Regions from separate parts of the Serratia sp. Sp408 genome, predicted to be linked through region 2. Evidence: predicted binding sites of a transcription regulator. Region 2 holds the regulator's gene; each other region holds the start of a gene.

Region 1 (10,358 bases), on a different contig from region 2:
GACCGAAAGATTGGCCAGCTTGATCAACGCCAGCGCCACCCCGCCGGCGGTGCTGATTTCCGGTTCCGCGGTTGGCTATTACGGCGATCAGGATCAGGCGGTAGTGACCGAGGACGAAGCGCCGCAGGACGAGTTCACCCACCAGCTCTGCCAGCGCTGGGAATCGCTGGCGCTGCGCGCACAAAGCGACGCCACCCGCGTCTGCCTGCTGCGAACCGGCGTAGTGCTGGCACCCAACGGTGGCGCGTTGGCCAAAATGCTGCCGCCGTTCAGATTCGGCCTTGGCGGCCCGATCGGCAATGGCCGGCAGTATCTGCCCTGGATCCATCTGGATGACATGGTCAACGGCATTATCTTCCTGCTCGAACACCCCACGCTGCATGGCCCCTTCAACATGGTCGCGCCCTATCCGGTGCATAACGAACAGTTTGCCGCGACGCTGGCCAGGGTGCTGGATCGGCCGGCATTTCTACGGCTGCCGGCTTTGGCGATCACGCTGATGATGGGCGAAGCAGCCGTTCTGGTGCTCGGCGGGCAGCGAGCGGTGCCAAAACGGCTGGAAGAAGCAGGATTCAGCTTCCAGTATTTTGAACTGGAACAGGCGCTAGAAGCGGTGATTAACCACCAGACCTAAAACGCGGGCGCCGTCACGCGCCCGCCTGTCGTGTTACCTCATTTCAACGCGCCGGACAGGAACTGCTGCAAACGCGGGCTTTTCGGACTGCCGAAGACCTCCGCCGGAGGTCCCTGTTCTTCAATCAGCCCCTGGTGCAGGAAAATCACGTGGTTGGAAACGTGGCGGGCAAATTCCATTTCGTGCGTGACCACCACCATGGTGATGCCCTCTTCCGCCAGCTTTTGCATGATGCGCAGCACTTCACCCACCAGCTCAGGATCGAGCGCCGAGGTCGGCTCATCGAACAACAGCACTTCCGGCTCCATCGCCAGCGCGCGGGCAATGGATACGCGCTGCTGTTGTCCACCGGACAGGTGCACCGGGTATTTGCCTCGCGCGCGTTCATCGATGCCCACTTTATCCAGATAGCGCACTGCGCGGTCACGCGCGTCGGCCTTGCTCAGCCCCAGGACCTGGATCGGGGCTTCCATCACGTTTTCCAACACCGTCATGTGGCTCCACAGGTTGAAATGCTGAAACACCATGGTCAGGCGGGTACGCAGCAGCTGCAGCTGCTTTTTGTCGGCCACCTTGAGCTGCCCGTCCTTGTCGCGCACCATGCGGATATTTTCATTGTTCAGGCTGATAGAGCCTTCGCTAGGCTTTTCCAAGAAGTTGATACAGCGCAGAAAGGTACTCTTGCCGGAACCGGAGGATCCGATGATGCTGATCACATCCCCGGCATTGGCCGCCAGTGAGACCCCTTTCAGTACTTCGTGTTCACCATAACGTTTATGCAGTTCAGTGACGGCTAATTTGTTTTCAGACATGGTTTTAATCCCGTCATTCATCGTTGGGTAACGTGTCCCATCCAGCGCTTTTCCGCTAGCCGGAACAGGCTGATCAGCGCATACGAAATGGCCAGATACAGCACTGCGGCAATACCGAAGGCATAAAACGGCTGATAGGTTGCCGCATTGATATCACGAGCGACCTTCAGCAAATCCGGTACGGTGGCGGTGAATGCCAGCGCGGTGGAGTGCAGCATCAGGATCACTTCGTTGCTGTAGGCCGGCAGCGCGCTTCGCAACGCCGAAGGTAAAATGATGCAGCGATACATTTTAAAGCGTGAAAAACCGTAGGCGTTGGCCGCTTCGATTTCACCGTGCGGCACCGAACGAATCGCACCGGCGAAAATTTCGGTGGTGTAGGCACAGGTATTGAGCGTCAGCGCCAAAATGGTGCAATTGAGCCCGCTGCGGAAAAACGCGTTAAGCAACTCGGTACCGCGCACCATTTCCAGACTGTACATGCCGGAGTAGAACACCAGCAGCTGCACATACAGAGGCGTACCGCGAAACACATAGGTATACAGCCACACCGGAAAACGCAGCCAGCGCAACGAAGACACCCGCGCCACCGCCATGGGGATCGCCAGCAAGCCGCCCATTACCACCGAGGCAATCAGCAGCCACAATGTGACCGCGACGCCGGTGAAGCGGTAACCGTCGCTCCACAACAGCGACTGCCAGTACTGTTGTAAAATTTCGATCATAGCTCGGCCCTCTTGACGCCCAATGAATAACGCCGTTCAAGCCACAGCAGCACGCCGTTGGAAACGGTGGTGAAAATCAGGTACACCGCGCCGGCGACAATCGCATAAAAGAACGGTTGGTAGGTGCCCTTGCCGGCCAACTGGGTGGCCTTGACCACGTCATTCAGGCCTAAAATCGACACCAGCGCCGTCGCCTTCAGGATCACCTGCCAGTTGTTGCCGATGCCCGGCAAGGCAAAACGCATCATCGCCGGGAACAGAATGCGACGAAAAGTCTGCCCACCGCTGAAGCCGAAGGCGGTCGCCGCTTCAATCTGCCCACGCGGAACCGCCATATAGGCGCCGCGGAAGGTTTCGGTGAAATAGGCGCCGTAAATGAACCCCAGGGTGATTATACCGGCGCTGAGTGGGTCAATATCGAACTGCGCCACGCCCAGCGCTTCGGTCACGCCGTTGAGGGCAATTTGCAGACCGTAGAAAATCAGCAGCATCAACACCAGATCGGGCACGCCACGAATCAGCGTGGTGTAGGCACCAAAAACGCTGGCAATAACGCGGTTATGGGAGAGTTTGCCGCCGGCGCCGATCAGGCCAATCACCACCGCCAGCAGTACGGAACTGAGCGCCAGCTCCAGCGTAACCAGAGCGCCCTCGAATATCAGTTGGGAATAGCCTTGCAGCATCTACTTCATCCTGTCGTCATTGAGCATTACCTGGGGGCAAGCCCCCAGGATGGATGCGGTGGTGCGCGGGATTAGCCGCCGTAGACGTCAAAATCGAAGTATTTTTTCGCAAACTTGTCGTAGGTACCGTCTTTACGCATCTCGGCGAACGCCTTGTCCAGCGCCGCCTTCAGCTCGGTATCGGTCTTGCGCAGACCCATGCCGGTGCCGACGCCAAAGAACTTGTCGTCTTTTACCGCTTCACCGGCAAAGGCGTAATCCTTGCCCGGCGGTTGTTTCAGGAAGCCGTCGCTGCCCGCCACTTCATCCTGGAACGCAGCGTCGATACGGCCGGAAGCCAGATCGGCATACACCAGATCCTGGTTCTGGTAAGGCACCACGGTCACCCCTTTCGGCTGCCAGTTGGCATTGGCATAGGCTTCCTGGGTGGTGCCTTGCAATACGCCCACGCTCTTGCCCTTCAGCGAGTCGACGCTAGGCAGGATTTTCGCGCCTTTCGGTGCGATTAGACGCGCATTGGCGGCATACAGTTTGTCGGTGAAGGCAATTTCCTGTTGGCGTTTTTCAGTGATCGACAGCGACGAGATGATGGCGTCGATTTTCTTGGCTTTCAGTGAAGGGATCAGGGCGTCGAAATCGCTTTCGACAAAGGTGCATTGGGTGTTGATGCGTTTGCACAGCTCGGTGGCCAGATCGATGTCAAAGCCCACCAGTTCGCCCTTGGCGTTCTTGGATTCAAACGGCGCATAGGTTGGATCGGTGCCGATCTTGAGCGTAGTCGGAATGGCGGCAAAAGCGCTGCTGGCGGCAGCCAGGGCCATCACTAAAGGAACAACCAAAAACCGCTTTTTCATACATTACCCTCAAATTGATTTTTTTTGATGCCACTGCGGGCATTATTCCCACCAAATCAATTTGCAGTAATCGTGCCACATTGCTTGCGACAGGCGGAGGGAACGACTCCGCACGGCGCAAAACTGTTTCCCGGGACGATAACCGCAAAATTAAATCGGCCATTCAGGGCCGCGCTACGGGCGGCAACGCTGTGCCAGCGCCATGAAACAGTGTGCGTGGTGTTGAGGGATCATTATGGTGCAGCTATCGCCCTAATACAGTGCGGTGTTGCACAAATGTGCAATTTTGGATGTCAACTTGTTAATTAGCGCCTTGCCAGCGGACAAACAGATCTTGCGGCAGTTGTATATCAAACTGATCGATAACGCGATTCACCGTCTGGTCAACAATGTCTTGCACCGTTTGCGGCTGATGGTAAAACGCCGGCACCGGCGGCATGATCAGCGCCCCCATTTCCGCCGCCTGGGTCATCAAGCGCAAATGGCCGAGGTGCAACGGCGTTTCACGCACGCACAGCACCAGGCGGCGACGCTCTTTTAACACCACGTCGGCGGCACGGGTCAGCAGACCGTCACTGTAACTGTTGACGATGCCGGATAACGTTTTGATGGAACAGGGTAAAATGGCCATCCCCAGCGTTTTGAACGAGCCGGAGGAGATGCTGGCGGCAATGTCGCGCGCATCATGCACCACGTTGGCCAGCGCCTGGACTTCACGCAGGCTGTAGCGGGTTTCCAGTGCCAGGGTCTGCCGCGCCGCGTTGCTCATCACCAAATGGGTTTCCACCTCGGCGACGTCGCGCAAAACCTGCAACAAACGCACGCCGTAGATAGCGCCGCTGGCACCGGAAATGCCGATGATGAGTCGTTTCATAAGGGAGTCTCTGCCAGAAAATTAGGGGAACAGGCAGACTTTGCCGCAACGGGGGCGGATAAGCAAGTTAACCAGGCGGGAAAGCACCGCAGCAGATGCCGCAGTGCTCTGTTACAGCGCGGGCTTAGCCCTCGTTGTGCATTTCCAGATTTTCAGCTTCGGTCTGGCCACGCATCGCTTTGGCATCGTCGTTGCGCAGCGACTCCAGATATTCCAGATAGCTCTGATCGACGTCTTTGGTGACGTAGACACCATTGAAGACCGAGCATTCAAACTGGGCGATATCCGGATTCTCTTCACGCACCGCTTCGATCAGATCGTCCAGATTCTGGAAGATCAGGCCGTCAGCGCCGATGATCTGGCGGATTTCGTCCACTTCACGACCGTGGGCAATCAGCTCATTGGCGCTTGGCATATCAATGCCATACACGTTCGGGAAGCGGATTTCCGGCGCGGCGGAAGCCAGATAGACACGCTTGGCACCGGCGTCACGCGCCATTTCGACGATCTGCTCAGAGGTGGTGCCGCGCACGATGGAATCATCCACCAGCAACACGTTCTTGTCGCGGAACTCCGCACGGTTGGCGTTCAGCTTGCGGCGTACCGACTGGCGACGCGCCTGCTGGCCCGGCATGATAAAGGTGCGGCCAACGTAGCGGTTCTTGACGAAGCCCTGGCGATATGGCTTGTCCAGAATGCGTGCGATTTCCAACGCAATGTCACAGGAGGTTTCCGGGATCGGGATCACCACGTCGATGTCCAGATCTTCCCATTCGCGAGCGATCTTTTCACCCAGCTTCTGCCCCATGCGCACGCGGGCGCTGTAGACCGAAATCTTGTCCATAAAGGAATCAGGACGGGCAAAATAGACGTATTCGAACAGGCATGGATTGGTTTTCGGGTTTTCTGCACACTGGCGTGTGAACAGCTGGCCCTTTTCAGTGATGTATACCGCTTCGCCCGGCGCCACGTCGCGCAGGAACTCAAAGCCCAGCGTATCCAGCGCTACGCTCTCGGAGGCCACCATATATTCGTTGCGGCCGTCCTCCAGGGTGCGTTTGCCGATCACCAGCGGACGGATGCCGTTAGGATCGCGGAACGCCACCAGACCATGGCCGATAATCATCGCCACGCAGGCATAGGCGCCGCGCAGTTGCTGATGCATCGCCGCCACGGCGGTAAAGATGTTGTCGGATTCCAGCGGATAGTGCGGAAAACGGTCCAGCTCGGCGGCCAGCACGTTGAGCAGGATCTCAGAATCGGAGGTGGTGTTGATATGACGACGGCCGCTTTCGAACAGCGACTGGCGCAGTTCATGGGCGTTGGTCAGGTTGCCGTTATGGGCCAGCGTGATGCCGAACGGCGAGTTGACATAAAAAGGTTGAGCCTCTGAGGCACTGGAGCTGCCAGCCGTCGGGTAGCGAACGTGGCCAATCCCCATGTTGCCCTGCAAGCGCTGCATATGCCGTGCTTCAAATACATCTTTTACCAGGCCGTTTGCCTTACGCAGACGGAACCCGTTATGGGCATCAATGGTGACGATGCCGGCGGCATCCTGTCCACGGTGCTGGAGCACCGTCAACGCATCATAAATCGACTGGTTTACCGGCATAAAACCGGCGATACCGACAATACCGCACATGTTGTCTTTTCCTCATCAGCGCTACCGCCCCGGTAAATGGGTCGGTAAGAAACTCGACGTGCTCTGCAGGTAGTCAAAGAACCACCTGATGATATAACTGAACTGGGGGATCAGCTGTGACTGTTTCCAGTCCTCACTCTGCGAAAAGCCGGTAAAGGTGTCGAGGAAAAACAGTATCGCTGCGACAATCAACACACCGCGCAATGCCCCGAAACAGATACCCAGCACCCTGTCGGTACCCGACAGGCCGGTTTTTTCGACCAGCGAGCTGATCACATAGTTAACAATAGCCCCAACGATCAGCGTCGCGATAAACAAAATGGCAATCGCGATGCCGTTTCGCACCAGTTCATCGTCAAAACGTGTGAAATAGACTGCAAGGTAAGAGTAGAAATGGCTGGCGACAAAGAACGCGCATCCCCATGTCACAAGTGACAATGCTTCGCGAACAAACCCTCGGATCAGGCTCACCAGAGCCGAAAATCCAATCACCGCTATAATGACGTAATCAATCCAGACCATGACCATTCCAATAACGAACCGCCCCGCATCCAATTCGCGGCGAATTCTAACAGAAAAAGAAAACGTTTGCGTAGGGGATTTCCCTACCACGTTACAAATAAAAAGCGGCGATAAAAAAATCTTAATCGCCGCGCCTACATAGCCGCTGAACCACCGTTCGCCCCGCTGCCGGGACGAACGGATCGGATCAACGCACGCTGTACGGCTTCACCTGCCCGTTCAGACCGCTGAGCGAGTTGAGTGATGACAGCGATGATTGCAGTTTTTGCTTCGAGGCATCCGGTCCGACATAAATACGGGTGATCTGCCCCTGTACCGGCGTGGACGGCACGGTGAACGCCCGGTAACCCGACAGGCGCAGCGTCGCGACAATCTCGTTGACCTTGGCGGCGTTTTTCAGCGCCCCCAACTGCACCACATAGGCTTGACCGGCCGGCGTTTTTTCTTCCGCCGGTTTGGTTTCCTGCTTCGGCGTCGGCTGCGGTTTCACCTCAGGTTTTGGCTGCGGTTTAGGCTTCACCTCCACCGGCCGGGTTTCCACCGGTTTCGGTTTTGGCTGCGGCGCCGGGGTGTTTTCAATCGGCGGCGGCGTGATCGCGGTATTCTGCTGTTGCTGCTGGGCAGACTGACGCGCCGCCTGCTGCGTTGCCGCTTCGTTGGCCGCCTGTTGTTCAACCAGGGCGCCAGCCCCTTCCGGCGGCTGGGCCGGCAACGGCTGACTTACCGGCGGCAGAACGTCGTTTTCCTGCGCATCGCCCGGTTTCGGTACCAGCGGGATCGCGGCGAATTCATCTTCGTAATGCTTCTTTTTTCCATCCAGCAGACCTGGCAGGATAATTACCCCCAGTGCCACCAGAATCACGGTTCCAACCAGTCGGTTCTGAAATTTACTTGCCACTCACACTCCCCGCATCTCGTCTAACGCCGCCATCACCTGCGCAACGGTGTGGAACGATCCACAGACGATCACAATATCCTGAATATCTGCATCCTGCATAGCCTGACGCCAGGCAGTTTCGACATCGGCAAAGCAGCGTGGTTCCGCCAGATGTTGCGCCAACAGTTCAACGCTGGCGCCACGCGGGCCATCCAGCGGTGCGCAGTACCATTCATCAACCTGGTCGCGCAGACAGGCCAGCGTGCCGGCGATGTCCTTGTCCGACAACATGCCCACCACCGCCCGTACCTTGCCGCCGCTGCGGGGCAAGGCCGCCAGCCGGCCGGCGAGATAGCCGGCGGCATGCGGGTTATGCGCCACGTCGAGTATCAGCAGCGGTTGCTGCTGCACCACCTGGAAACGCCCCGGCAGCGTCGCCTGTTGCAAACCGGTAAATATCGCCCGCTCGTCGATTTCCAGCGCCGAGTAGTGCAGCGCCGCCAGCGCCGTTGCGGCATTCGGTAGCGGCACGTTTGGCGTTGGTAAATCAGTCAACAGCGTGCCGCCACTTTGCCACTGCCAGCGATCGCCCTGTTCGTTGAAGCTCCAGTCATCACCCCGGCGGTACAGCTGCGCGCCCAGCGTTTCGGCCACCTGGCGGATCGACGCCGGCATCTCCGGCTCGCCAACCACCGCCGGTTTGCCGGCGCGGAAAATGCCGGCCTTCTCACGGCCAATGCTTTCGCGGTCATTGCCCAGCCAGTCGGTATGATCCAGTGCGATACTGGTGATCACCGCCACGTCCGGATTGACGATGTTGGTGGCATCCAGACGCCCGCCGAGGCCGACTTCCAGAATCACCACGTCGAGTTTGGCCTGGCGAAACAGATGCAGCGCCGACAGCGTACCGAACTCAAAATAGGTCAGCGACGTTTCGCCACGGCCGGCTTCGATAGCGGCAAAGGCTCGGCTGTGTTCCGCTTCGCTCAGCTCTTCGCCCTGAACGCGCACCCGCTCGGTGTAACGCACCAGATGCGGCGAACTGTAGACGCCGACGCGCAAGCCGGCCGCCAGTAAAATGGCTTCCAGCGTGCGACAGGTGGTGCCTTTGCCGTTAGTACCGGCAACGGTGAATACCGTGGGGGCGGGAGTCAGTAACTCAAGGTGCGCGGCAACGCGCTGTACGCGTTCCAGACCGAGTTCAATCGCCTGACTGTGCAGACGTTCCAGATAGTAAAGCCACGAGCTCAGGGGCGAGGTGGCTTGAGGAATTTGGTGGTTTTGCATGAGTCCCGTCACTGAACTTGGGTTCATTAATCCATCAGGGCACCACCCTCACCGCGGTAAAGGCGATGCGCTACGTTCCAACTATCGCTTAGCCACAAAACGACGGTTGAGCGCCGCTACGGATGATACCCGCAGCGGCGCGGCCAACGGCTTAGGCGCCTGGCTGATTTTCCGGCGCGATGGTCTGCGCGTCGTCATCAATGGCCGGCTGCGGCTGATTGGTCAGCTTGGACAGAATACTGGCCAGTCGCTGGCGCATTTCCGGGCGGCGAACGATCATGTCAATCGCGCCTTTTTCGATCAGGAACTCACTGCGCTGGAAGCCCGGCGGCAGTTTTTCGCGTACGGTCTGTTCGATAACGCGGGGGCCGGCAAAGCCGATCAGCGCCTTTGGCTCGGCAACGTTGATGTCGCCCAGCATCGCCAGACTGGCGGAAACGCCCCCCATGGTCGGGTCAGTCAGCACCGAAATATACGGCAGACCGCGCTCTTGCATCTTGGCCAGCGCCGCGCTGGTTTTCGCCATTTGCATCAGCGACATCAGCGCTTCTTGCATACGCGCGCCACCGCTGGCGGAGAAACAGACCAGCGGGCAGTTGTCTTCCAGCGCCTGCTCGACCGCACGGACAAAACGCGCACCGACCACCGAAGACATCGAACCGCCGATAAAGGCGAATTCGAAAGCAGCGGCGACCACCGGCATGCCATACAGCGTGCCTTTCATCACCACCAGCGCGTCTTTTTCGCCAGTGGCTTTCTGAGCTGCCACCAGACGATCCTTATACTTCTTGGAATCCTTGAACTTCAGAACGTCTTTTGGTTCCAGTTCGCTGCCCAGTTCCACTTCACTGCCTTCGTCCAGCAGAGTATGCAGACGCATACGCGCAGACATGCGCATGTGGTGGTCGCACTTTGGGCAGACTTCCAGATTACGTTCCAGCTCGGCGCGGTAGAGAACCTGACCGCAGCTGTCACATTTGGTCCAAACGCCTTCGGGAATGCTCGCCTTACGGGTTTGGGTGATATTGCTCTTGTTAAGAATTCGTTCAATCCAGCTCATCGATGACCTTTCTGTTTGAACCTGGCAGACGCCAGTCCGCAGTTCATGCTTTAACAATCCTCCCGCAGCAACACCCAATGAAAAAGTGCCCGAGCCAAGCGCGGCATGCGCGCGACCGAGGCACTGGCTTCAGGGTTGTTCGCAGGAACAGACCATAAATGTCGCTCATTAAACCATATCGGCTCGGCGCTGTGGATAAAAAACTGGTCGAACCGATAGGTTAAGCGATGTTTTTACTGTTTTTGCTGGCGGGCAGCCGCACGCTTATGCCGCCAGATTTCAATGATGCCCGGCAAAATTGACACAATGATAATAGCAACAATCAGCAATTTCAGGTTTTCCTGTACCACCGGCACGTTACCAAACAGATAACCCGCATAGGTGAACA
Region 2 (10,358 bases):
ATACCAACCGAGGCGATGCGATCAAATTGCTGATCGAGATCCCGATAGTCTTGCAGCAGGATCTGCACGTCCAGCCCTTCACAGCGCGCCTGAGCCAGTTTTTGCTGTTCGGCGGAAATGGTCACACCCACTACCGAGACGCCGTAGTGCTTGGCGGCAAAGGCGGACAGACCGCCCCAGCCGCAGCCGATATCCAGCAGGCGCATGCCCGGCTGCAATTGCAGCTTTTCGCAGATAATACGCAATTTGCCTTCCTGCGCCTGTTCGAGCGTCGCCGCGTCTTTCCAGTAGCCGCAGGAATATTGCATATAGGGATCAAGCATCAGGGTAAATAGATCATTACCCAGATCGTAATGTTCCTTGCCGACAATCCAGGCACGTTTTTTGGATTGCAGATTGGTCAGCCGTGCAGCGGCAATGCGCAGCGTGTCTTTAAAATGGTGGGGGAGTTTCTTTTCCAGACCGGCGGCAACCACGCGGTGAAAGAAACAGTCCAGCCGTTCGCATTCCCACCAGCCGTCCATATAACTTTCACCCAGCCCCAGTGAACCTTCCTGCAGGACGCGCTTAAAAAACTCGGGGTTTTTAACCTGAATATCGAAAGGACGGGAGCCGTTTATTTCAATCCCCGCCATGCTGAGCATTTCATGGGCAATACGATACCATTGGTTATCCTGGATGCTCAGATCTTCTATACACGATGAACTCATAGCTTCTCCATCACCTTTCTTCTGACTTATGGCCCGTTGGGAAAAAGCTTAGCCAATTTCTGCGGGCATATACGTATCCCTACGACAAATTTCACCGCAAGGTTTGATATCCGACATGAACAGAGGAAAATTCCAAGAGAACCCTGATACCAAACGGCGTGGGGCAACTCATCAAAAAATAAACTGTGACGCCATACGCGTACACAACAAGTACGTGTAATAAAACGCTTTTAGCTATGGTATTTTTAAAGGTTATTTTTTGAGTATAGGCTTGCCGAGGCGCTTACTCAACTGTAAATCGCACTCGGCAAAAATATTCTTTAAGTGACTATTGCCAAAGGCAATTATGACGCGGAGTTAGCATGTTCACGCGGCGTTGACTGCGGTTGCTCGACCGTTTTGCCACGCTGTATCAGATAGCCTATCGCAGCCAAGACCACGGTAGACACCATCACCGTTACCGTCGCCAATAGCGGTTGTGCGATAAATGCCGACACCAGCATACTGGCAACAAAGCATAAACCCAGTTGCAAGGTGTTTTGCAGTGCTGCCGCTTTACCGGTGCTTTCCGGGAACGGCGTCAACGCATTGGCCACCACGATCGGGTAGACAGCGCCGTTGACCAATGCCATCAGGCAGAACGGAATCAGCAGGGTGGTCAAGGTCGGCGTGGTCAGGGTGGCGACCAGATACAACGCCACCATACTGATGCCATACGCTATCAGCAGCCATGGCAGCAAGGTGTTGCCGTTAATGCGGTTTAGCGCGGTGCGGCAACCGAAGCCGCCGAGCAGGAAGGCCAGGGTCTGCGGCACGTAGCTCAGACCGATGTCATTAGGGCTGTAGCCCATGTTGCCAAGAATAAATGGCGAGCCGGTCAGCCAGGCAAAGAAGCCGGCTGAACAGGCGGCGAACACCATGACGTTACCGCCAAACACCGGCGACTTCAGCAGTTGCAGGAAGCCGATACCGTTGTTGTTGGCGGCGGCCGGCGCAAGGCGCGAACTGTCTTTGAGCAGCAGCGTTGGCAACAGCAGCAGGGCGCTGATCGCCAGCAGCACGGCAAAAATGGCGCGCCAGCCCATGTGATTCAGCAGCCAGGCTCCGAGCAACGGCGCCAGCGCTGGCGACAGCGCCACCAGCGGCATGATGGTAGCGAACACGCGATGGGCGGCGCCCTCGCGATAGCGATCGATAACGATCGCCTGCCAGGTGACCGCAGCGGAACAGACGCCGATCGCCTGAATAAAGCGCAATGACCACAGTTGCATCGCGTTATCGGCCCACAGCATGCCCAGACAGCCGATGCCAAATAGCGCCAGTCCCATCAGCAATACCGGCTTGCGGCCGAGACGATCGGAGAGTGGCCCCCAGAGTAATTGAGCAAAGGCAAAACCGGCCAGGAAGATACTGAGGCTGGCGCTGATGGCGCCGGCAGAAATCTGCAATTCTTGCTGCATGGCGCCAAAGGCGGGCAGGTACATATCGGTGGCCAGGTAGCCGAGCATGCTCAGCCCGGCGAGGTAAAACATAAATCCAAAGTTTCGCATGGTATTTCTCGTTGATGCTGTTGTGCAGGTTTTTTTTAGCGTCGCAAGTGTATCTGGCTGGATCTCTGCTTGTGAAACGGTAATATTTGCAAGCTGCTGTTAAAAAAATTGAAGGCAAAGCGATGTGGTCTGAATATTCCCTTGATGTGGTCGACGCCGTGGCGCGTACCGGCAGTTTCAGCGCGGCAGCGCAGGAACTGCATCGCGTGCCGTCAGCGGTGAGTTATACCGTACGTCAGTTGGAGCAGTGGCTGGCGGTGCCGCTGTTTGAACGGCGCCATCGCGACGTGGAGCTGACGCCTGCCGGCGCATTGTTTGTTCAGGAATCGCGCGCTGTCATCAAAAAAATGCTCGACACCCGTCGTCAGTGTCAGCAGGTGGCCAACGGCTGGCGCGGCCAGTTGAAGATCGCCGTCGATATCATCGTCAAACCACAGCGTAGCCGGCAACTGGTGCTGGATTTCTACCGTCATTTCCCGGACGTCGAGTTGCGGGTACAGCCGGAAGTGTTCAACGGCGTGTGGGATGCGCTGGTGGACGGGCGTGCCGATATGGCAATTGGCGCAACGCGCGCGGTGCCGACCGGTGGCGGCTTTGCCTTTCGCGACATGGGTTTTATGAACTGGCTGTGCGTGGTCAGCGCCAGCCATCCGCTGGCGGTTTTGCCCGGCCCGCTGGATGACGATCGGCTGCGGCCATTTCCCTCCCTGGTGCTGGAGGACACCTCACGCACCTTGCCCAAGCGCGTCACCTGGTCTTTGGATAACCAACGGCGGTTGCTGGTACCGGACTGGGTATCGGCGGTGGACTGTTTGCGTGATGGCTTGTGCGTCGGCATGGTGCCGGCACATCGCGTATTGCCGTTGATTGAGCAGGGGGAACTGGTGGCGTTGCAACTGCCTGAACCGTTCCCGCCCAGCGCCTGTTGCCTGACCTGGCAGCAGAACGCGCAGTCGCCGGCGATGGCGTGGTTGCTGGATTATCTCGGCGACAGTGAAACGCTGAATCAGGAATGGTTGAGCGAGGTGATATTGCCGGAGTAGCGCAATCGCGCCCCCCGGCCGGTGCTTTAGCGGCGGTAATCGACGAACGGGCCGTCGGCGACCGAGCGGCGTTCGATCAATTTGGGGTGTACTTCAATGACCTGCGATTCTTCGCGTTTGCTGATGATGCGATCCAGCAGCATGGTAAATGCCATTTCACCAAGACGCTCTTTTGGCTGATGGATAGTGGTCAGCGCCGGGGTGAAGTAACGCGCGTTGCGTACATTGTCATAACCGATCACTGAAATATCCTGCGGCACGCGCAACCCGAGCTCGTCGGCAGCGCAGATTGCGCCCATGGCCATAATGTCGCCGCCGCAGAACACGGCGGTCGGGCGCTGTTTTTGCGACAGGATCTGGTGCATGGCCTTATAACCGGACTCCGGCTCGAAGTCGCCCTGGACAATCCACTGGTCACGGATGTCGATATTGGCTTCCTGCAATGCCTTGAGGAAACCCTGATGACGGCCGCCGCCGGTGTTGCGCGACAGTTGCCCGGGAATGGCGCCGATGTCGCGGTGGCCACGTTCAATCAGATAACGGCCTGCCAGATAGCCACCTTCGAAGGCATTGTCGATGATGGTGTCGGTGAAGTCACCGCGCGCGGCGCCCCAGTCCATCACCACCATCGGGATGTTGCGATAATCTTCCAGCATGCCGAGCAGTTGGTCAGGATATTCGGAGCACATCACCAGCAGGCCGTCGACGCGTTTTTGCGCCAGCATCGCCAGATAGGCGCGCTGTTTGTCCAGATTGTTATGCGAGTTGCACAGAATCAGCGTGTAGCCCTTGCTGTAACAGCTGTTTTCCACCGCTTCAATCACTTCAGCGAAATAGGGCGCTTCGCTGGAGGTTGCCAGCAGGCCAATGGATTTGGTGTGATTGACCTTCAAACTGCGAGCAACGGCGCTTGGGGAATAATGCAGCTCTTTAATGGCAGCCCAAACGGCCGCCTTGGTCTCTTCGGCGACGAAACGGGTCTTATTGATGACGTGCGAAACGGTGGTGGTGGAAACGCCCGCGCGTTTGGCCACATCTTTAATCGTTGCCATGTAAAGAATGACTCCTAAACCCACATGTATTTAGCATGTAAGCATGTTGTTAATCGTTTGCCTACGCAGATCCTTCTCCAGAGTCACGAAAACTTGGTTTTTAGTGTGGAAGTCGTCAGCCACTTGACCTGGAGGGACTCAATTGCCGGTGCGCAGCAGTGAACTGCGAATTTTGTCGCATATTGAGCAAAAGTGGAAGTGCTAATCAACATTATAAGCGTGGAATGATAACAAGATTTTATTGGGGAACTGTGGGAAAATGATTTGACGCACCAATACTGTGGATTTTATGCTTGGCGCAGATTATCTGATAAGGAGTTTTTGATGGATACCGATTTAAAAATGTCTTTGTTCACCACCCTGGGTGCATTGGCGATGATTATTGCCTTCAGCTTCACTGCCGCATTGAACTGAATCCTGACTTAATCAATAAAGGCGCAGCTCAATATGAACTGCGCCTTTTTATTTATTGCCGCGTATTGGCCAATTACGCCAGGTTTTCCGCTACGAACGCCCAGTTCACCAGCGCCCAGAAGTTTTCCAGATAGTTCGGCCGCGCATTGCGGTAGTCGATATAATAAGCGTGCTCCCACACGTCTACCGTCAGCAGCGGCTTGTCCTCGCCGGTCAGCGGGGTGGCTGCATTCGAGGTATTAACGATAGCCAGCGAACCGTCGCTTTTCTTTACCAGCCAGGTCCAGCCGGCGCCAAAATTGCCTACCGCTGATTGTGTGAACGCCTGCTTGAACTTATCGAAGCTACCGAAGGCCCGATTGATTGCTTCTGCCAGTTTACCGTTTGGCTCACCGCCGCCCTGTGGCGACAGGCAATGCCAGTAAAAGGTGTGGTTCCACACCTGCGCGGCGTTGTTGAAGATGCCGCCGCTGGCGGTTTTAACGATCTCTTCCAATGATTTGTCTTGAAACTCGCTGCCGTCGATCAGCGCATTCAGGTTAACCACATAAGCGTTGTGATGTTTACCATAGTGGTATTCCAGCGTTTCTGCCGAGATATGCGGTTCAAGCGCATCTTTGGCATACGGTAGAGCAGGTAGTGTAAACGACATTGCTTTCTCCTTCTTTTATATGGCGCCAATCTGGCGTTCCCATCCGGGGACTTTGGCGAACGAATCGCCAGTAACCACTCTTTTTTAGAGGTTATTAATGGTAGCAATTTCCCGACAGGAAAAGGAGTTAAAGCGTGCTAAATCGGGGCAAAAGAGTTATGGCAAGAGAGAAGGGAACGGCACGATGGCGGCCGGGCGAGGCCGCCATCGTCTTGTTGCGTCAGCGAATGGTTTTTGGCGTCATCACGCGGCGGGCACCGACGTAATGATTTTGCCAGTAATCATTATCAAGCTGGCTGATGCGGATTTCCTCCCCGGTGCGCGGCGACTGGATAAATTTGCCGTTGCCCAGATAAACCCCCACATGGTCAGCCGCGCCGCGGTTATTTATGCGAAAGAACACCAGGTCTCCGCTTTCGAGTTCGTTCTTCTTGATCGGCGCCGCATCCCGCAGGTGGAACATTTCATTGGCGGTGCGCGGCATCTTGATTTTCATCACGTCCTTATAGGCGTAATAAATCAGTCCACTACAATCAAAGCCGGTGCGTGGTGAAGTACCGCCCCAGCGGTAGGGTTTGCCCATCTGGTTCATCAGTTTGGCCATCGCGGTCTGTTTGGCGTGCTGATAACGTTTTTTATGCGCAGCGCTGAGTTTTAGCGGTTTTTCATCATGCAGCAGATTTTCGTTACGCAGCCGCTTGGTGGTGGCCAAACCCGCAGTGCGGTGGCGACCATAACCTTTTTTATAGCCTTTCTTCGGCGGCGTAACGCGAATTTTGGCAACCTGCGTGGTTTTACGCGACGATTTAATTCGACTGGTCTTCTTTGCCGTTTTTATGGTCGATGTTTTGCGGGTTTTTAACGCGGTCGTCTTTTGCGGTGTAGTGACTTTGGCTTTCTTGGCCGCCTTGAGCGCTTTCTTTTTCTTGCGATCGTCCGGGCGTGCCTCATTAACATGGGTTTTACGCTGCTCAGCGGCAACGCGAGCCTGTGGCGCGGCATGCGCCAGATTGAGAAACAGCTGTGTAAACAACAGCACAAAGAGCGTAATAATTAAACGCATGTTGACGTTACCAACCTTGGCCCCGAAACAAACTACGAAAGAATGACAGTATTCCCCAAATACGCCATATAAAACAGCGGAGAACCTATAAATAATAATCCATATTGTGAGAAAACGTTAATGGCATTTTTAATCAACGCAAAAAACGCTGCCGAATGGATGAAAAATGGTCTGCGACGCGACTGGCTGGGGATTAAAGCTGCAGCACTTGGCAAAATATATTAGTGAAATGGTCAGATTAAAAATGTTATTCTGAGTGTATGTTTGATCGAAATGGCGTTGCCGACGCTGCGCGGTCGGTGCTGGCAGAATGTCCTTGCAAAAGATGGCGTTTTTTTGCCAGCCGCCCAGCCGCTACAATAGCGGATGTGATGCATGTTGTAGCCCTGAGATGGCTTGAGGAAGCAATAAAATGACGACGATTGAAAAAGTTCAGCAACAAATCGCTGAGAACCCGATTCTGCTGTACATGAAGGGTTCACCAAAATTGCCAAGCTGCGGCTTCTCCGCTCAGGCCGTTCAGGCGTTGTCTGCCTGTGGCGAGCGTTTTGCCTACGTTGATATTCTGCAAAACCCCGACATCCGTGCCGAACTGCCGAAATACGCCAACTGGCCAACCTTCCCACAGCTGTGGGTGGACGGCGAACTGGTTGGCGGTTGCGATATCATCATCGAAATGTATCAGCGTGGTGAGTTGCAGCAGTTGATCAAGGAAACGGCAGAAAAATACAAAGAGCAGGAAGACCAGCAGCCATAACGGCGGTTTCCTGTAATGACAACGGGCGGCGTATATCACATACGCCGCCCGTTTTTTTATCGCTCAGTCAACGTTGCCGACGGCCAGCGGCCAGCCGCCGAGGCGTTTCCAGCGATTGACCAGCTCGCAGAACAGCAGGGCGGTTTGTTCGGTATCGTACAGTGCGGAGTGTGCCTGGCTGCTGTCAAACGCCATGCCGGCGGCGATACAGGCTTTGGCCAGCACGGTTTGCCCGAGCACCAGCCCGCTTAGCGCAGCGGTATCAAAGGTGGCAAACGGATGGAACGGATTGCGTTTCAATCCGGCGCGTTCTGCGGCGGCCATCAGGAAACTGTGATCGAAGTTGGCGTTGTGCGCCACGATAATCGCCCGGTTGCAGCCCTGATCTTTAATGCCCTTGCGCACAGCCTTGAAAATGGCGTGCAGCGCATCGTATTCGCTGACCGCACCGCGCAGCGGGTTATGCGGATCGATACCGTTGAAGGCCAGCGCTTCAGGTTGCAGGTTGGCGCCTTCGAACGGTTCAACGTGGAAATGCAGCGTTTCGTCCTGCTGCAGCCAGCCGTCCTGGTCCATTTTCAGCGTGACGGCGGCTATTTCCAGCAGCGCGTCGGTGCGGGCGTTGAAGCCGGCGGTTTCGATATCTATTACTACGGGATAAAACCCACGAAAACGACCACACAGGGCGTTAAGATCACTTTTTTCGGCCATCAGTTTCTTATCTTCATCGAATGCAGCGCGCATTATGACAAATTTTGTGCCGCCTTGCAGGCGGTTATCATTCCTGGATAAAAAAGGGCGCGGTAAGCGCCCTGAAACTCAGTTGCCGAGGCCGTGACCGGCGTGCTTGTTTTCGATCAGCTCGATTTTATAACCGTCTGGATCTTCAACGAAGGCGATGACCGTGGTGCCGCCTTTAACCGGGCCAGCTTCGCGGGTCACGTTGCCGCCGACGTGGCGAATGTTGTCACAGGTGGCGGCAACGTCATCAACGCCCAGCGCCAGGTGGCCGAACGCGCTACCCATTTCGTAGCTGTCGACGCCCCAGTTATAGGTCAGTTCAATCACGGCGCCTTCGCTTTCATCGGTATAGCCGACAAACGCCAGCGAGTATTTGTATTCGGTATTTTCGCTGGTACGCAGCAAGCGCATGCCTAATACCTTGGTGTAGAAGTCGATGGAGCGTTGCAGATCGCCGACACGCAGCATGGTATGGAGTAAGCGCATAATTTCCTCTGATTGCAGGTTTTGCCGTGCTTGGCGGCAGATAGTGTGAAGCAAAAAACAGTATAGCGTTGTCGTATAAGGGAATTCAATGAGGGGGCCGGTATAACGACGTGGCGCATTGATTGGCGCGCGGTCGGCAGATTCACCGACCACGCGCGTGGTCACTTACAGCGTTGGGTAATCGGTATAACCTTGCGCACCGCCGCCGTAGAAGGTTTCCGGCTGCGGTTCATTCAGCGGCGCGTTCTGTTGCAGACGTTCCGCCAGATCCGGGTTGGCGATGTAGGCGCGGCCAAACGCCACCGCGTCGATAAAGCCTTTTTCGATCAGGGTTTCGGCTTTTTCGGCGCTGTAGGCACCGGCACCGACGATCACCCCTTTGAAGCGGGCGCGCACCGCATCGCGGAAGGCATCGGAATACGGTTTGCCGCCGGCCCAATCCGGTTCGGAAATATGCAGGAAGGCAATATTGCGCTTGTTCAGCTCTTCTACCAGGTACAATGCCGCTTCTTCCTGATCTTCGCCATTATCCAGCCCGTTGAACGGACCGAGCGGTGAAATGCGGATGCCGACGTGCTCGGCGCCCCATTCATTGATGCTGGCGTCAACCACTTCCAGCGTCAGGCGGGTACGGTTTTCGATGCTGCCGCCGTATTGGTCGGTACGCTGATTGGAGGCCGGCGCCATAAATTGATGCAGCAGATAGCCATGCGCCGCGTGCAGTTCAATGTAGTCGAAGCCGGCTTCGCGCGCATTGGCGGTGGCCTGGCGGAAGTCGTTGACGATGCCGGGGATCTCGGCGGTTTCCAGCGCGCGCGGCGTTGAAGTCGGCACGCGTACCCAGGCGCCGGTTTCGTCACGCACGGTAGTCCGGGTGTCGGCATTGATCGCCGAAGGCGCAACCGGCGCCTGTTGGCCAGGTTGCAGACTGTCGTGGGAAATGCGACCTACGTGCCACAGCTGTACGGCGATATGGCCGTTTTTATCATGCACCGCCTGGGTAATTTTTTTCCACGCAGCGATCTGCTCCGGGGTGTGCAGCCCCGGCGCGCCGGCATAACCTTTCGCCTGGAAAGAAATTTGGGTCGCTTCGGTGATCACCAGACCAGCGCCGGCGCGTTGCGCATAGTACTCGGCCATCAGTGGGGTAGGAATATCACCCGGTTCAATGCTACGCAGACGAGTCAGCGGAGCCATAAATACGCGGTTTGGCAGCGTATTCGCGCCAACCTGGATCGGGGTGAATAATTTTTCAATCTTCATAATGCATCCTATTTAATAGACCGGTCGACTAGTTATTGGCTAATAAAAACGCAGGTTAAAAAACATTTACTGTTACGGGATGGTGATTAAGGCTGCGGCGGGCGCAGCAATAACTCGATGCTTTCCAGCGCGCTGGTCAACGGCGCGACCGAACGGCGGATCTTGGCGCGTAACGACGCCCCAAGCCACAGCGCGTACAGGGTTTCGGCGGTGGTGGCCGGGCTCATGGCTACCGCCAGCGAACCTTCGGCGATGCCGCGCTCAATGGCGTTCTGCAAGCGGCCAATGACCTGTGCGCTGCCGATTTCCAACGCGTGACGCATCGGTTCCGACAGATCGCTGACCTCGGCGGACAGTTTCACCGCCAGGCAGGAGTTATGGCACTCGCTGCGGCAATGGTAGCTAATTGCCTGTGCGTAATAGCTCAACAGCTGGTGGCGCGCATCGCTGTTGTTATCGGCAAACAGCGCCTGCATTTCCACATCGTAATGTTCAAAATAGCGTTGCAGCATCGCTTCGCCGAAGGCTTCCTTCGAGCGAAAATAGTGATAAAACGAGCCTTTTGGCACGCCGGCAGTGGTCAGCAGTTCGCTCAGTCCCATGCCGGTAAAGCCCAGGCGCAGGCTC
Region 3 (10,358 bases), on a different contig from region 2:
ATGCAAAAATCAACGTCTCGCTGGGTGGTACGCAAAGTGTCGAGAGCAGCGATAGCAGTATCTTGCAGCTTACCAATGCCGGCAGTGACGGGGTGGCCAAAGGGGTTGGCGTACAGCTGTTGTACAATAATACGCCGCTAAAACTCAACCAGCTACTGGCGTTGAAAACCTCGGCCGGTGGTCAGGAAACCTTCCCGTTTACCGCCCATTATTATCAGACCGCCGCAAATATCACCGCCGGCTCGGCCAATGCCACCGCTACGCTGAATATTTCTTATCAGTGATGGAGATATAGAGGTAAGTGGCAGAGAAAGAGCGAGCAAGAGTTTTCTGCCAAGATAATACTAACGCTTATTTGAGGTTTGGAATTGAAGCGTCTCTTGGCAGTCATCACAGTAAATTAAAAAACCGCTATTACGGTTTTTTAGCGCCCTCACTTCACCCGCGGCTTATCAACCGGCGTTTTAAACTTCGCCAGATACTGCGGCTGGAAGATGCACATGCGCAGTACGGTGCGATATTCGCCATTGACGAAGAACTCGTCGATCAGCTCACCCTCGACCTCAAAGCCCAGTTTGCTGTAGATGTGGATCGCCTTCGGGTTTTCCTTGTCGACGATCAGGTACAGCTTGTACAGGTTCAGCACCGAAAAGCCATAATCCATCGCCAGTTTGGCGGCGGTGCTGGCGTAGCCTTTGCCCTGGTGCGCCGGATCGATGATGATCTGAAATTCCGCGCGGCGATGGATATGATCGATCTCCACCAGTTCTACCAGGCCGACTTTGGCTCCCTGGTGTTCAATGATAAAACGGCGCTCGCTTTGGTCGTGGATATGCTTGTCATACAGATCGGACAGTTCGACGAAGGCCTCGTAAGGCTCCTCGAACCAGTAGCGCATTACGCTGGCGTTGTTGTCCATCTGGTGGACGAACGTCAAATCATCCCGTTCCAATGGGCGCAATCGGACGCTGGCAGTGCTGGACATGTTGGTTCCTCTATGTCGGTTATCCCCGCGATAGCGCGAACCGCACGATTGTGGCTTTTACGCAACGCGAAGGATCGGGAATAAAAAGTGAAATCCTGCAAATTATAACTTGATGGGATGTATTGCGGCGAAAAAAAACGGCGCCTGCGTGGCGCCGTTGAGATGAGGTTCAGTTTGCGTGCTCAGTCCGCCGCGTGTCCCTGCTCTGGCAGGGGGTGGCCATCGAGCCAGGCTGCGCCGTCACGCATCGCCAGGCGCCCTTCGACAAACCAGTTGACCACCAGCGGATACAGGGTGTGTTCCTGCGCCTGCACGCGTTCCACCACCTCATCTTCCTCGTCGCCAGGGAAGATAGGCACCTTGGCCTGCAGAATTACCGGCCCGCCGTCGAGCTGCTCGGTAACGAAATGCACCGAGGTGCCATGTTCGCTATCACCGTTGTCGATCGCCTGACGATGGGTATGCAGGCCAGGGTACTTCGGCAGCAGGGAAGGGTGAATGTTCAACATCCGGCCAGCGTAGTGCTGCACGAACGCGGCGCTGAGAATACGCATGTAGCCGGCCAGCACCACCAGATCCGGCTGGTATTGGTCGATGGCCTGCGCCAGCGCGGCGTCGAACGCATCGCGATCGGCAAAGGATTTGGCATCCAGCGCATGGGCGGCAATGCCTGCCGCTTCGGCGCGCTGCAAGCCATAGGCCTGAGCCTTGTTGCTGAATACCGCCACGATCTCGGCGGCAACGCGGCCCTGCTGGCAGGCGTCAATCAACGCCTGGAGATTGCTCCCCTGACCGGAGATCAACACCACAATCTTTTTCATCACTGAATAACCACTTGCTGTTGGTCGGCGCTGGCGGTCAGTTTGCCAATCTTCCAGGCTTTTTCGCCAGCGGCGGTCAGCAAGGCGATAGCCGCTTCCACTTCGGCTTCCGGCAGGGCGATAAGCATGCCCACGCCGCAGTTGAAGGTGCGGTACATTTCATGACGGCTGACGTTACCGGCCTGTTGCAGCCAGTTGAATACCGCCGGCCACTGCCAGCTGGCTTCGTCGATCACCGCCTGCATGCCTTCTGGCAGCACGCGTGGAATGTTTTCCCAGAAGCCGCCGCCGGTCAGGTGAGCGATGGCATGAATATCGTGCTGTTCAATCAGTTGCAGTACTGATTTCACGTAAATTTTGGTCGGTGCCAACAGATGGTCGGCCAGCGGTTGGCCGTCGAGGTCGGTGGTCGTCGGATCGGTGTTGCTAACTTCCAGGATCTTGCGCACCAGCGAATAACCATTGGAGTGCGGGCCGGAAGCGCCCAGGGCAATCAACGCATCGCCGGCCTGAACTTTACTGCCGTCGATGATTTCCGACTTTTCTACCACACCGACGCAGAATCCGGCGACGTCATAGTCTTCGCCGTGGTACATGCCGGGCATTTCAGCGGTTTCACCGCCCACCAGCGCACAACCTGACTGTTTGCAGCCTTCGGCGATGCCGGTGATCACGCTGGCGGCGGTATCCACATCCAGCTTGCCGGTGGCGTAATAATCGAGGAAGAACAGCGGCTCTGCGCCTTGCACCACCAAATCGTTCACGCACATGGCGACCAGATCGATACCGATGGTGTCGTGGCGTTTCAGATCCATCGCCAGACGCAGCTTGGTGCCCACGCCGTCAGTACCGGAGACCAGGATCGGTTCGCGGTATTTTTGTGGTAATGCACACAGGGCGCCAAAACCGCCCAGACCACCCATCACTTCCGGGCGGCGGGTCTGTTTTACTACACCTTTGATGCGGTCTACCAATGCGTTGCCAGCATCGATATCGACACCTGCGTCTTTATAGCTGAGAGAGGTTTTGTCGGTCACTGCGCGATCCCCACGACGGTTTGCGGTTTGAAAACGGTGCTTCCGGCATTGATTCCGGAATAAGGCGCGGCAATTCTAACAGCGCAGGCAAACGTTTGCGAGTGGCTTGTGAGCTTGCTCTGATTTTTCGTCTTCTATAATCATTATCAATCTTTAGTTGATCTGGATCGGGCTATTGTTAGTGGCGTGCCCGCAAAAAGGAGGTATAATCCCGCGATTTTTTTGGCCGTCAACCACCTTAATAGGAGAAAAATGATGAAGATCGTTGAGGTGAAACACCCGCTGGTAAAACACAAGCTTGGTCTGATGCGCGAACACGATATCAGCACCAAACGCTTTCGTGAGCTGGCTTCTGAAGTGGGTAGTTTGCTGACCTATGAAGCGACCGCCGATCTGGAGACTGAAAAAGTCACTATTGAAGGCTGGTGTGGGCCGGTTGAAATCGAGCAGATTAAAGGGAAAAAGATCACCGTCGTGCCTATCCTGCGCGCCGGTCTCGGCATGATGGAAGGCGTGCTGGAACACGTGCCAAGCGCACGCATCAGCGTGGTCGGCGTCTATCGCGATGAAGAAACGCTGGAGCCGGTACCGTATTTCCAGAAGCTGGTCTCCAACATTGAAGAGCGCATGGCGCTGGTGGTTGACCCGATGCTGGCAACCGGTGGTTCGATGATCGCCACCATCGACCTGCTGAAGAAGGCCGGCTGCAACAGCATCAAGGTGCTGGTGCTGGTTGCCGCGCCGGAAGGCATCAAGGCGCTGGAAAAGGCGCACCCGGACGTTGAGCTGTACACCGCCTCGATCGATCAATGCCTGAACGAGAAGGGCTACATCGTGCCTGGTCTCGGCGACGCCGGCGACAAGATATTTGGTACCAAGTAAAATTTAGCTGACAAGCCGACTGTAATGAGTCGGTTTTTTTTGCATAAAATATTTATCCCCCAATAACTGCTGTTGCATCACGGCGGCAAGCGAGGCACTGCCGATCAACTGACGCCTGTCAGTGATGCACGCGTGCGCGCAGCCAACGGCAAGACAGCGGCAGGTATGACCGGGATAGCAGAGGAAAAACCGTATGACCCGTCGCGCCATTGGCGTCAGTGAACGCCCGCCGCTGCTTCAGACCATTCCACTCAGTTTCCAGCATCTGTTCGCGATGTTCGGTGCCACCGTGCTGGTACCGATCCTGTTCAAGATCAACCCGGCCACGGTGCTGTTGTTCAACGGCATTGGCACGCTGCTGTACCTGTTTATCTGCAAGGGTAAAATCCCGGCCTATCTGGGGTCGAGCTTCGCGTTTATCTCACCGGTGTTGTTACTGTTGCCGTTGGGCTATGAGGTGGCGCTCGGCGGTTTTATCATCTGCGGCGCGTTGTTCTGCCTGGTCGCGCTGATCGTCAAACAAGCCGGTACCGGCTGGCTCGACGTGATGTTCCCGCCGGCGGCGATGGGGGCGATTGTGGCGGTAATCGGTCTGGAACTGGCGGGCGTGGCGGCCAATATGGCCGGCCTGCTGCCGGCCGACGGTGCTGCGGTTGACGGCACCGCCGTGACCATTTCACTGGTCACGCTGGCGGTAACCGTTCTTGGCTCGGTGCTGTTCCGCGGTTTTCTGGCGATTATCCCGATCCTGATTGGGGTGCTGGTGGGCTACGCGCTGTCATTCTTTATGGGCGTGGTCGATCTGACGCCGATTCGTGAAGCGCACTGGTTTGCGCTACCAACCTTTTACACCCCGCGCTTTGAGTGGTTTGCCATCTTCACCATCCTGCCCGCGGCGCTGGTGGTGATTGCCGAACACGTTGGCCACCTGGTGGTGACGGCAAATATTGTCAAAAAAGATTTGCTGCGCGATCCCGGCCTGCATCGTTCGATGTTCGCCAACGGTGTGTCGACCATGTTCTCCGGTTTTTTCGGTTCGACGCCGAACACCACCTACGGTGAAAACATTGGCGTGATGGCGATTACCAAGGTTTACAGTACCTGGGTGATCGGCGGCGCGGCGGTGCTGGCTATTCTGTTGTCCTGCGTTGGTAAACTGGCGGCGGCGATTCAGGCGGTGCCGGTGCCGGTGATGGGCGGCGTCTCGCTGTTGCTGTACGGCGTAATTGGCGCATCCGGTATTCGCGTGCTGATTGAATCCAAAGTGGATTATAACAAGGCGCAGAACCTGATTTTGACCTCGGTGATCCTGATCATCGGCGTCAGCGGGGCGAAGGTGCATATTGGCGCAGCCGAACTGAAAGGCATGGCGCTGGCGACCGTGGTCGGCATCGGTCTAAGCCTGCTGTTCAAGCTCATTAGCCTGTGGCGCAAGGAAGAAGAGGTGATTGACGTCGTGGAAGAGCGCGTCGATCAAAAATAACGTGCGGGTTATTGGCCAGTAAAAAGGGCGGCTTTGCCGCCCTTTTCGCTATTTGCCGTAGGCCGATTACGGGTTGGTTGCCGGGGCTGGCTGTGGTTCAGCCGGAGTAGTGGCGGCATCCGCCTGGTTTTGGGCGTCTTGCACTTTATTATCCATGCTTTGCTTGATTTCAGCCGTTTTGGCCTTGGCCTGCTCGGTCAGATCGTTTGCGCCGCTGATGGCGTCGTTTTTAATATTTTTAGCCTGCTCAACCAGTTGCTGGCTTTGCTGGTCCGCTTCCTGCTTGATGGCTTCGGCCTTGGCTTTGGCATCGCCGGTCAGCACATCCGCCTGTTTGGTGGCGTCGTCCTTCAGCGAGGAAGCCTGGTCTTTTAAGCGATCGGCCTGTGCGGATGCCTGTTGCTTGATCTCTTCCGCTTTGGCTTTCGCGCTGTCGGTCAACTGCTCGGCCTTCTTGTCTGCGGCGTCTTTCAGCTGTTCGGCGCTGTTTTTTGCCTTGTCCAGGTTAGCGTCTACTTTGGAGGCATCATCGCAGCCGGCGACCAGTAAGCCGATGACCGAGGCCAACAATACTTTATTCCATGATTTCATTGTTTACGTCCTTTCGGTAACCCAAATAGTGGAAATTGCAGTTTGCCTATCCATACTAGGACAGGTTGTAGCAAAAATACAAACCCGCCCGATGGAACATTGTCGGCGCCCAGCCGCCGCCAAACGGCGATCGTGCGCTGATGCCGCTCACTATTGCGGCATAAAATCCTGCCGGTTCAACAGTCGCCGTTTTCTGTGTTAGACTGATGCCGTTTTCCTGCCAGTTTTGGTTGAGGTGCTTCTGAATACGCCGGCACAGCTTTCACTGCCACTTTATCTTCCCGACGATGAAACGTTCGCCAGTTTTTATCCGGGGGAGAACCCATCCCTATTAGCTGCGATCCAGTCTGCCGTTGTTCAGGAACATGGCAGTTATATCTATTTCTGGTCGCGCGAAGGTGGTGGGCGCAGCCATTTGCTGCACGCCGCCTGCGCCGAGCTGTCGCAACGCGGCGAAGCGGTCGGCTATGTGCCCTTGGATAAACGCGCCTATTTTGTGCCGGAAGTGCTGGATGGCATGGAGCAGTTGGCGCTGGTGTGCATTGATAACATTGAATGCATCGCCGGCGATGAAGCCTGGGAAATGGCCATTTTCAACCTGTACAACCGCATTCTGGAAACCGGTCGCACGCGGCTGTTCATTACCGGCGATCGCCCGCCGCGCCAGCTGAATCTGCAATTGCCGGATCTGGCGTCTCGCCTTGACTGGGGGCAGATCTACAAGCTGCAACCGCTGTCCGATACGGAAAAACTGCTGGCGCTGCAATTGCGTGCCAAACTGCGTGGTTTTGAACTGCCGGAAGACGTGGGGCGTTTTTTGCTCAAGCGGCTGGATCGTGAAATGCGCACATTGTTCATGACGCTGGATCAGCTTGACCGCGCGTCGATCACCGCACAGCGCAAGCTGACTATTCCGTTTGTGAAGGAAATTCTCGGCTTATAAGGATCCAGCTGCGCGGATCCCGGGGGTTACAGAATCTCCAGCACTTGCTCCGGCGGGCGCCCGATACGCGCCTGATGGCCGTTCACCACGATCGGCCGCTCGATCAGTTTTGGATTGTCCACCATCGCTTGCAGCAGCTGCTGTTCGCTCAGCCCCGCATCCGCCAGCTGCAATTGCTTATATAAATCTTCTTTTTTACGCATCAGCTCGCGTGCCGAGCTGAAGCCCAGCTGGTGCAGCAACTGTTGCAACTGTGCCACCGACGGTGGGCTATCCAGATACGGTACCACCTTGGGCTGGAGGCCTTGCTGTTCCAGCAATGCCAGGGTTTCGCGGCTTTTGGAGCAGCGAGGGTTATGGTAAATCGTGACGTCTTTCATCGAGTTTCCTTGTTAAATCAACTGCGCTGATATTGGCGGAAGCGCTGCTGCAACTGGCGCAACTGATCGATGCGCGCGTCATAACGCGCCTGTTTCAGGCTACCGAGTTTTTGCAGTGAACTGGCGTTGCTGAGCAGGCTGATGGATTGATCCAGCCGCCCGGCCAGCGCCAGGCTTTCGGCGCGTGCCGACAGTTCTTCGTCACGCAGCCCTTGTGCCGCGCTGGCCTGCGCCAACAGATCCCAGCCGTTCGGATCGTCCGGGTGGGCAAAAGTATAACGGTTGAGAATTTTTGACGCCTGCGCCGGCTGGTTGCCTTCGACGTAGGCGTTGGCCAGGTTGAGCTGCAACACCGGATTATTGCTTTGCGCCGCGTTGGCGGCCTGCAGGCGTGCAATGGCCTGCGATGCCCGTTTCTGGCCGAGATCGATGTCGGTCATCAGATCGAGGAACCAGACGTTATTGCTGTCCTTGGCCAGCAGCGGCGCAATGATATTGCGTGCGTTGTCGTACTTCTTCGCTTCGTAAAACAGGATTGCACGGCCGTATTTGGCGGCGATTTGCTGGCGCACGTTACCCTTGGCATAGCTGTCCAGCAGATCTTCCCTCAGCCCGTAGCCGACGCTGCTGTACATGCCTAACGCACGAACCTTGGCCATATAGTAATCCTCGGTGGATTGCGTGATATGGCGTGGCATCTGGTTGGCGCGGTTGCGGGCATCGGACAGGCGGCTGTCAGGCAAGGGGTGGGTCAGCAGCATCTCCGGCGGCTTGGAGGCATAGCGCGCCTGATCGGCCAGTTTTTGCAGGAAACTCGGCATCGCCTCCGGATCGAAGCCGGCGCGTTGCAGCACCTGAATACCGATGCGATCGGCCTCCTGCTCGTTGGACTGGGTGAAGCTGATCATGCCTTGCTGGGTGCCGGCCATGGTGCCACTCAGCGCGGCCATGCCCATCGTCGGGTTGGCCATCGCCAACAGGATCGAGCCAAGCGCGCCGACCCAGGTCAACGGGGCATTGCGTTGCTGGTCTTCCATCGCGCGTGCCAGGTGGCGTTGGGTGACGTGTGAAATTTCGTGCGCCAGCACCGACGCCAGCTGGCTCTCGTTGTCGGTTTCCCGGAACAGGGCCGAATGCAGCACCACGTTGCCGCCGAAGAAGGCAAAGGCGTTGATTTCGTCGTTACGCACCAGGAAGAAATGGAACGGCGTGCGCACCGAGTAGGCGCTTGCCACCAGCCGGTTGCCCAACTGATTGATGTAGGTGTTCAGCAGCGGGTCGTTGATCAGCGGCGTGCTGGCGCGCAATTGGCGCACGTAAAAATCGCCCATCGCCAATTCCTGACCGATGCTTAAGGTCCCGCCGGCGGTGGTGCCCATATCCGGCAGTTGATCCTGCGTTTCCGCACTGACAGGCGCCACCGCAGTGGAACTGAGCGTGCCGAGTAACAGAAACGCAATCGCTGTTTTGGTCAACCGGGTGGTCATAGTCAGGGGTATCCCTCGTGATGTGGTAGTAACTAGGACGCCTATCGCCGATAAGAGTTCTTCTTCCGTGCCGGACTCTCCAGTACAATCAGCCCGAAGGTGCGCTGGTTCACAAAAATGCCGTTTACGCACCGTGGGACAGACCCATCACATCATAGTCAGCCGTGAGCCACAATGAAACTTTTGCCCAGGGATTTTCGGGCTAAAATTGTGTTAAAACAAATAACAATGTTATCCCGCTGGGCCGCCAGGGAAAGGTGGACAACGATCCTCATTCATGGAATCAAGGAGCACTCTCTGATGTTGGAGATGTTATTACAGTGGTACCGTCGTCGTTTTACCGACCCGCAGGCCATCGCGCTGTTGGTGATTCTGCTGGCCGGGTTCTGCATTCTCTACTTTTTTCACGGCATCCTGACGCCACTGCTGGTGGCGATCGTACTGGCCTACCTGCTGGAATGGCCGACCGCGCGTCTGCAGCGCATAGGGTGCTCACGCACCTGGGCAGCCAGCATGGTACTGGTGGTATTTGGCGGTATCGCCATGCTGCTGGTGTTGGTGGTGGCGCCGACCGCCTGGCAGCAGGGCATCAACCTGATGACCGATCTGCCGGGGATGGTTAACCAGTTCTACAACTATGCCGCCACCTTGCCGAAGCGTTATCCGGCGCTGGTGGATGCCGGCATTATCGACATGATGGCAGAAAACCTCCGCGCGCGGCTTTCCGGACTGGGCGAGTCGGTGGTGAAGTTTTCGCTGGCGTCGCTGGTGGGGCTTTTGACGCTGGCCATCTACCTGATCCTGGTGCCGCTGATGGCGTTCTTCCTGCTCAAGGACAAGGAACAGATGCTGAACGCGGTGCGCCGGGTGCTGCCACGTAACCGTGGGCTGGCCGGTCAGGTGTGGATCGAGATGAATCAGCAGATCACCAATTATATCCGTGGCAAAGTGCTGGAAATGGTGATTGTCGGCGTTGCCACCTATCTGGTGTTTATCATTCTGGATATGCGCTATTCGCTGCTGTTGGCGGTGTTGGTCGGGTTCTCGGTACTTATCCCCTATATCGGTGCGGTGCTGGTAACCATTCCGGTGGTGGTGGTAGCGATGTTCCAATGGGGCGTCGGTGCGGATTTCTGGACGCTGATCGTCGCCTATCTGGTGGTGCAGGGGCTGGACGGCAATCTGCTGGTGCCGATTCTGTTCTCGGAAGCCGTTAACCTGCACCCGCTGGTGATTATCCTGTCGGTGATCGTTTTTGGCGGACTGTGGGGGTTCTGGGGCGTGTTCTTTGCCATTCCGCTGGCAACGCTGGTGAAGGCGGTGGTGCACGCCTGGCCGGACGATATGCTGGTTGATATGGAAAAAGAGTGAGTTGAAGCAATAAAAAAACCACCTCAAGCGAGGTGGTTGCGGATTTTCGACCGGCGACGACTCAGTGTGCTTGCAGGTAGCTCAGCACGATGTCGTGGTGATTGGTGGTTTTGAAATCATCAAACACCTTTTCAACCTGGCCGTTGGCGTCAATCAGGAAACTGATGCGATGGATGCCGTCATAGGTCTTGCCCATGAAGGTTTTCTCGCCCCAGACGCCGAACTGCTGTGCTACCTGATGATCCTCATCGGACAGCAACGTGAAGTTAAGCAACTCTTTCTCGACAAAACGGGACAGTTTTTCCGGTTTGTCGGTGCTGATGCCAAGCACTTCGACACCGGCCTTTTTCAATTCGTCCATATTGTCCCGCAGGCCGC

Evidence for each region. Region 2 encodes PurR, which represses purine synthesis genes. Its sites were predicted from a motif close to CANGCAAACGTTTGCNTG; they were not measured.
Region 1: a site for PurR is predicted at 6,802-6,819, ahead of cvpA (colicin V production protein). Genes of this name have one in related genera too.
Region 3: a site for PurR is predicted at 2,928-2,945, ahead of purM (phosphoribosylformylglycinamidine cyclo-ligase). Genes of this name have one in related genera too.

Annotation. Positions count from the first base shown of each region.
Region 1 is NZ_JBXUFT010000004.1:131,740-142,097, reverse strand. It holds gene AC2AXP_RS14715 (TIGR01777 family oxidoreductase) at 1-634, shown strand, start outside; gene hisP (histidine ABC transporter ATP-binding protein HisP) at 673-1,446, opposite strand; gene AC2AXP_RS14705 (ABC transporter permease) at 1,464-2,171, opposite strand; gene AC2AXP_RS14700 (histidine ABC transporter permease HisQ) at 2,168-2,854, opposite strand; gene argT (lysine/arginine/ornithine ABC transporter substrate-binding protein ArgT) at 2,926-3,708, opposite strand; gene AC2AXP_RS14690 (UbiX family flavin prenyltransferase) at 4,010-4,582, opposite strand; gene purF (amidophosphoribosyltransferase) at 4,707-6,224, opposite strand; gene cvpA (colicin V production protein) at 6,246-6,746, opposite strand; gene dedD (cell division protein DedD) at 6,934-7,644, opposite strand; gene folC (bifunctional tetrahydrofolate synthase/dihydrofolate synthase) at 7,645-8,910, opposite strand; gene accD (acetyl-CoA carboxylase, carboxyltransferase subunit beta) at 9,062-9,970, opposite strand; gene AC2AXP_RS14660 (DedA family protein) at 10,204-10,358, opposite strand, start outside.
Region 2 is NZ_JBXUFT010000001.1:1,192,990-1,203,347, forward strand. It holds gene cfa (cyclopropane fatty acyl phospholipid synthase) at 1-710, opposite strand, end outside; gene punC (purine nucleoside transporter PunC) at 1,055-2,260, opposite strand; gene punR (DNA-binding transcriptional activator PunR) at 2,383-3,303, shown strand; gene purR (HTH-type transcriptional repressor PurR) at 3,330-4,355, opposite strand; gene cydH (cytochrome bd-I oxidase subunit CydH) at 4,680-4,769, shown strand; gene sodB (superoxide dismutase [Fe]) at 4,843-5,421, opposite strand; gene AC2AXP_RS05695 (C40 family peptidase) at 5,642-6,484, opposite strand; gene AC2AXP_RS05700 (Grx4 family monothiol glutaredoxin) at 6,897-7,241, shown strand; gene rnt (ribonuclease T) at 7,305-7,985, opposite strand; gene gloA (lactoylglutathione lyase) at 8,061-8,468, opposite strand; gene nemA (alkene reductase) at 8,634-9,731, opposite strand; gene AC2AXP_RS05720 (TetR/AcrR family transcriptional regulator) at 9,818-10,358, opposite strand, start outside.
Region 3 is NZ_JBXUFT010000006.1:209,987-220,344, forward strand. It holds gene AC2AXP_RS17875 (fimbrial protein) at 1-284, shown strand, start outside; gene speG (spermidine N1-acetyltransferase) at 434-985, opposite strand; gene purN (phosphoribosylglycinamide formyltransferase) at 1,168-1,806, opposite strand; gene purM (phosphoribosylformylglycinamidine cyclo-ligase) at 1,806-2,843, opposite strand; gene upp (uracil phosphoribosyltransferase) at 3,099-3,725, shown strand; gene uraA (uracil permease) at 3,919-5,208, shown strand; gene AC2AXP_RS17905 (E3 ubiquitin--protein ligase) at 5,275-5,799, opposite strand; gene hda (DnaA inactivator Hda) at 6,035-6,742, shown strand; gene arsC (arsenate reductase (glutaredoxin)) at 6,769-7,122, opposite strand; gene bepA (beta-barrel assembly-enhancing protease) at 7,140-8,609, opposite strand; gene AC2AXP_RS17925 (AI-2E family transporter) at 8,910-9,980, shown strand; gene bcp (thioredoxin-dependent thiol peroxidase) at 10,042-10,358, opposite strand, start outside.